DNA from 2 places in the Mesorhizobium sp. M7A.F.Ca.US.007.01.2.1 genome. Region 1 is predicted to be linked to the other one. Evidence: riboswitches for the same ligand, from Rfam matches in the RefSeq annotation. Region 1 holds a riboswitch; the other holds the start of a gene.

Region 1 (3,203 bases):
GCTTTTGCCAAGCGCGAACGATCATCCGCAGTGTCCTTAACGAGGTAGCCTGCACTTTTCGAGAATTGCCACGGCGGCTATTTTTCGGCTGTGAAGCACACGAGACCCGTGACGTGAGACCCAGTTGCTCAATGCCCAGTTGCTCAATGAGCTTTCTTACGAATAAGGGAGAATTTCCGCGGCCGGACTATCTCTGAGCGAGCGTGCATGACTGCCAACGGAAGGTCTTGCACGCACCCTTGCGATCTTGAGCAATGGTCGCCATGACTTTCTTCTTGCAGGCTTTTGAGTGGCCCAGCCTGCGATCACCAGACCCCACCGATTCTAAAGAGCGTGGCAGATGGGATAGTCGAGGTTGCCCGTGCACAGTCACGCTCAGGGCTTGCGCCGCCCAGAGGACACGCTGAAAAGGCAGATTGGGGCGCAAGCACGCCATTCACGAGAGGTTCGACATGAAGACCATGCAAGAAAAAGACATTCCGGCATTCGTACAAGCAGTTGTGGACGCCGGCTGCAAAATTTGCGCGATTGGCAACTTGGGATACGTCTTTGGCGATGCTGATTTCACGCCAGCGCAACGGAGGGCCGTCGAGCCACAGCTGCGTAGGATTGCTGAAATCTACGGCGAACGCGATCATCTCATGAACGAGATAGCTGTATATCTGCGGTCGATCGGACGCCATGTCGAGGTTGAGCCGAAGACAGGTATTTCCTGATGGCCGTGATCGCGAGAAGCCGTCTTCCAACCTCTGAATCCTAAAGGAGGTGACCCCCAAGGCCGTTCGTCACCTTCGACCAGAATAACCACATCCGTGACCGCCTGAGCTACTTGGTCGATACGCGCACATGGCCAATACAGTTTCTCCATCCTTCACGAAGCGAATGAGGCTTTGGCCATTCAGCCCCGGTCTACGGGGCGTGACTTGTCCCCGATGCATGCGCGAGCTCTCCGCCCGGCTGGCCGCCGGTCGTCGCCACCGGCCGAAGGCGCCCGAATGCGCTTGACAAGATAGCGTCAGCCCGTTCAACCTAAGGCATTCACCAGGGGAGTCCCGGCAAGGGGCTGAGATACTGCTGGCTTTCGCGGCGCAGTGACCCGTTGAACCTGATCCAGTTCATACTGGCGTAGGGACGGTGCAAGCGCTTTGCGGGAGTTTACGCCCGAGGTCCTGTTGCAGCAGGTCTACAGAAGCGTCTTTTCATCCTTCCGGCACAGAACTGGGTCTCCAATGCATGAGCAAAGGAGCCTCACGATGAATGCCCTCACCCCCGCCGTATCGACGGGACCACTGCCCGCCTCGCGGAAAATCCACAAGCCCGGCGTCCTCTACCCGCAGATCAGGGTGCCGATGCGCGAGATTTCCGTCCATCCGACGGCCGGCGAACCGCCCGTCACCGTCTACGATCCGTCCGGCCCCTACACCGATCCATCAGTCGAAACCAGCATCGAAAAAGGCCTTGCCCGGCTTCGCCACGAATGGGTCACGGCGCGTGGCGATGTCGAAGCCTATGACGGCCGCCACGTCCGGCCGGAAGACAATGGATTCGCCACCGGCGAGCGCCTGACACCGGAATTTCCGATACGCAATCGGCCGCTCAAGGCCAAGCAGGGCAAGGCGGTGACCCAACTTGCCTATGCGCGCGCCGGCATCATCACGCCAGAAATGGAGTTCGTAGCCATCCGCGAGAATCTCGGCCGCGAGGTGATGCGCGGCAAGCTGCAACGCGACGGCGAAGCCTTCGGCGCGGCGATCCCAGATTTCGTCACACCCGAATTCGTGCGCGACGAGGTGGCGCGCGGGCGCGCAATCATTCCCGCCAACATCAATCATCCCGAGAGCGAGCCGATGATCATCGGTCGCAATTTTCTGGTCAAGATCAACGCCAACATCGGTAACTCGGCTGTCACATCGTCGATGGCCGAAGAGGTCGAAAAAATGGTCTGGGCTATCCGCTGGGGCGCGGACACGGTGATGGACCTGTCGACCGGCCGCAACATCCACAACATCCGCGACTGGATCGTGCGCAATGCGCCGGTGCCGATCGGTACGGTGCCGCTCTATCAGGCGCTGGAAAAGGTCAACGGCATCGCCGAGGATCTGAACTGGGAGGTCTACCGCGACACGCTGATCGAGCAGGCCGAGCAAGGCGTCGACTATTTCACCATCCACGCCGGCGTGCGGCTGCACTACATCCCGCTGACCGTCGACCGGGTCACGGGCATCGTCTCGCGCGGCGGCTCGATCATGGCCAAATGGTGCCTGCACCATCACCGGGAGAGCTTCCTCTACGAGCATTTCGAGGAGATCTGCGACATCGCCAGAGCCTATGACGTCTCCTTCTCGCTCGGCGACGGCCTTCGTCCCGGTTCAATCGCCGATGCGAACGACGCGGCGCAATTCGCCGAACTGGAAACACTTGGAGAACTCACCAAGATTGCCTGGGCAAAGGACTGCCAGGTGATGATCGAAGGCCCGGGCCATGTCCCCATGCACAAGATCAAGCAGAACATGGACAAGCAGCTCGCAGTGTGCGGTGAGGCGCCGTTCTACACGTTGGGGCCGCTGACGACCGACATCGCGCCGGGCTATGACCACATCACCTCAGGGATAGGTGCCGCCATGATAGGCTGGTTCGGCACCGCAATGCTTTGCTACGTCACGCCGAAAGAGCATCTCGGCCTTCCCGACCGCAACGACGTCAAGATTGGCGTGATCACCTACAAGATAGCCGCCCATGCAGCCGATCTGGCGAAGGGCCATCCGGCAGCGAAAACCAGGGATGATGCCCTTTCGCGCGCGCGCTTCGAGTTCCGCTGGGAGGACCAGTTCAACCTGTCGCTCGACCCCGAAACCGCACGGTCCTTCCACGACCAGACCTTGCCCAAGGAGGCGCACAAGCTGGCACATTTTTGTTCGATGTGCGGGCCGAAATTCTGCTCCATGCGCATTTCCCACGACATCCGTGCCGAGGCCCAGAAGGAAGGCATGGCGGCAATGGCGGCAAAATACCGGGAGGGCGGCGATCTCTACATGCAGGCGGACGAGACTGGCGTACCGGTCGTGCCAGAGGCTCCCAAACCATCATGAGGGTGCTCGTCAAAGGGGCCGGCGTTGCCGGCCTCACCGTCGCTTTCGAACTCGCCGCCCGCGGCGCGACGGTCACCGTCGCCGAGATGCGGCATGGCCTTGGTGGCAACGCGT
Region 2 (3,203 bases), on a different contig from region 1:
TGTCGCGCTCCTGCACCACGGTGCGCAGCAAGGCCGCGCGCTGGCGCATGCCGCCGGACAGCTGCGCGGGAAAATGCCGCTCGAAGCCGGCAAGCCCGAATTCGGCAAACAACGGCGCAACGCGCGCCCGCGCCGCCTGTCTCCTCATACCTTGCACTTCGAGCCCGAGCGTCGTGTTGTCGAGGATGCGCCGCCATGGCATCAGCGCGTCGCGCTGCGGCATGAAGGCGAAGTGCCTGCCGTGGTCGTCGAGCCGCGCGCCGTCGAACAACATCTCGCCCTCGCCATGCTCGGCGCCGGTCAGAAGCTGGAACAGCGTCGACTTGCCGGCACCCGAGGGTCCAAGGATCGAGACGAACTCACCAGCGCCGACGCTGAGCGAAATATCGGCCAGCACGTCGAGCCCACCGAACGCCTTGTGCACATGCCGCAGTTCGAGCCGGCTCATCGCCAGGCCCCCTTCCCGGCAGTTTCCCTGTCGGCTCGCTCCCAGGGCATGGCAAGGCGCTGCAGCAACACGGTCAACCCGAACAGGACAAGGGTCAGCGCCGCGCTGACACCGACGGCGGCAAGAACCAGATCAGGACGGAAATTGTTTTTGGCGTTGAGCATGTAGATGCCCAGACCCTTCGCGGCACCGGCATATTCAGCGAAGATGGCGCCGACCACCGCATAGGTGATGGAGATCCTCAACCCGGCAAAGAAGTAAGGCAGCGCCGAAGGCAGCCGCGCCAGCAGGAAGATGCGCCAGCGCCCTGCCCCCATGGCGCGCAGCATTTGCCCGATCTCGGCCTCGGTCGCCTCATAGCCTTCGACCAATGCAACCAGCATCGGAAAAAAGGTGACCAGCGCCACCAGCATGATCTTGGGCGCCAGCCCGAAGCCGAACCACAGCACCACCAGCGGCGCGACCGCCACCAGCGGCAAGGTCTGGCTGACGATGAAGACGGGAAACAACGCACGCCGCAGCGGCTGGAAGAAGTCGACCAGCATCGACAGCACGAAGGCGGCGCTGAGCGAACAGGCAAAGCCAAGAAGCGTGGCACGGATGGTCGGAACGGCATTGTCGGCCAGCGCCTCGCGATTGAGCATCGCTTGCTCGAAGACGCGTGACGGCGCCGGCAGTATCGTGGCCCTGATGCCGGAATAGGTGGCATAAAGCTCCCACGCCAGCAGGAGCAAACCGGCCGAGATCATGGCCGGCATTGCCTTGACGAGAAAGCTCGCGATCGGGCGCGAAGCGACTGATGATGAGACCACGGGAGATAACCTTTGACGGCCGCGAGAGCGGCGCGGCTTCAGACGGCCGACGGGCTGTTGGCCGAGACCGTGACGTCGAGGGTTACGTGGCCAGCGCCTGGTCCGAAACGGCAGAAAGCCTCGTCCAGCGCCGAAAAGATCGCACCGGCATCACCGCGCAGTTTCGTGCAGAAATGTTTGGAGCGCTCATAGACGCCGGACTGCTTGAGAAAGTCTATGCAGCCGTAGATCTCGTCCATGTGGTCGTCTGTGCCCATCACATAGAGCGAGAACTGCGCCGCCGCCGGCTGGCCGGTGGCAGCAGCATTGCGCACCGCCGCGATGGCCGCGTCCTTGCGGGGGCCGAGTGGACCGACGGGCCCGCCAAACGCATCGGAGCGGCAGATCGGATCGTCCGGCTCGCCAGGGCAGCCGCGCGAGATGGTGGCCGACAACACGCAATGTTTGCCGCTGCGTGCCGCCGCCACGAAGAGGTCGCGCATGGCAGGAAACAGCACTTCGGGCGGCCCGATCAGCAAGGTCGAGATGTCGTCGGTCTCGATCCTGAGTTTGTCGCGCCAGGGATCGAGCGCACCGAGCGCGCCAAGGATGACACCGACGAAATCGTCGGTCATGGGATATAGGGAAATCTGTGCGCCTGAAAACATCGCCCGCCTCGCTCCGCTGGTATTACCCAGATCAGCTTCTAGGGTCTGTGGGCTTGCCGCCCCCGTCTCAGCCCCGACCGTACGGAGCACCCCTGTGGATGTGCGCCTTAAAGCATCATTCGAGTTGAAGGAAAAGCCGTTTTTTTTATCGCACTGCGCCAAAAGCATTGCGCCAGGGCGGGAGCGGTTGGCTCTGCCGGCGCGAGAATTTATCGGGAACCTTCACCAGGCCGCGAGGTTGTCCCACCAGTCGCTACGCGACGAGTTCACAGACAATGGAGACAAACCATGTTCATGAAAATCCTCGCAGCTTCGGCGCTCACCATTGGCCTGGCGACATCGGCCATGGCGCAGAGCAATGGCACAAGCGGCACCGACGGATCCGGCGGCAGCGGCAAGTCGGTCACCGTCGACCCAAATACGCCGGCTTCGCCGAACACGGTAGACCCCGGCACGACCAACAGTACGACGGTAGCACCGGGCGCCACGAATTCAAACGCGGATGAAAATTGCCCTGCCCATCCGCAGGGCGCACAGCCCGATGCCAGTGGAACGTCGCCGGGCACCACCGCGCCGACAGTTAATGACAACCATTGCGGCAAGTAGGAATTGCAATGAAAAGAAGCCGCGGAGCGAGCGCTCCGCGGCTTCTCAAATCCTGTCGTATCAGTGTATCTACGGCACCGCTTTTTCCCGAACCGGCAGCTTCCACCCCGGCCTGACGAAGTGGCAGGTGTATCCGTTGGGGTATTTCTCCAGATAGTCCTGATGCTCGGGCTCGGCTTCCCAGAAGGGGCCAACGGGTGCGACTTCGGTGACGACCTTGCCCGGCCACAGGCCCGAGGCATCGACATCGGCGATCGTGTCCTCGGCGATGCGCTTCTGTTCGTCGCTGGTGTAATAGATCGCCGAGCGATAACTCGTCCCGACATCGTTGCCCTGGCGGTTGCGGGTCGTCGGATCGTGGATCTGGAAAAAGCGTTCCAGCAGCGTGCGATAGCTTATGATGGCCGGATCGAAATTGATCTCGATGGCTTCGGCATGGCTGCCGTGGTTGCGGTAGGTGGCGTTGGGCACGTCGCCGCCGCTGTAGCCAACACGGGTGGAAATGACGCCGGGATAGCGCCGTATCAAATCCTGCATACCCCAGAAGCAGCCACCGGCAAGGACTGCGCGTTCGGTCGAAGTCGCCATATCACGTCTCCTCAAAGGCAAGTTTGTCTGGACATAGATGGGCATTGTCACCTGCTTCGTCCAGCGGACCGGCGGATCTGCTTCAGTTGCTCGGTCGGGCGA

Evidence for each region. A riboswitch is a leader RNA that binds a small molecule or an ion and turns the genes downstream of it on or off. The one in region 1 is predicted to bind thiamine pyrophosphate.
Region 2: another riboswitch for thiamine pyrophosphate. It lies ahead of EN949_RS21930 (YkoF family thiamine/hydroxymethylpyrimidine-binding protein); the one in region 1 lies ahead of thiC (phosphomethylpyrimidine synthase ThiC).

The regions. Positions count from the first base shown of each region.
Region 1 covers NZ_RZQP01000138.1:4,845-8,047, forward strand. The annotation lists gene EN949_RS22430 (hypothetical protein) at 453-716, shown strand; TPP riboswitch at 1,034-1,150, shown strand; gene thiC (phosphomethylpyrimidine synthase ThiC) at 1,254-3,089, shown strand; gene thiO (glycine oxidase ThiO) at 3,086-3,203, shown strand, end outside.
Region 2 covers NZ_RZQP01000132.1:3,418-6,620, reverse strand. The annotation lists gene EN949_RS21940 (ABC transporter ATP-binding protein) at 1-448, opposite strand, end outside; gene EN949_RS21935 (ABC transporter permease) at 445-1,206, opposite strand; gene EN949_RS21930 (YkoF family thiamine/hydroxymethylpyrimidine-binding protein) at 1,299-1,907, opposite strand; TPP riboswitch at 1,898-2,011, opposite strand; gene EN949_RS21925 (hypothetical protein) at 2,196-2,513, shown strand; gene msrA (peptide-methionine (S)-S-oxide reductase MsrA) at 2,583-3,101, opposite strand; gene EN949_RS21915 (glycosyltransferase family 39 protein) at 3,184-3,203, opposite strand, start outside.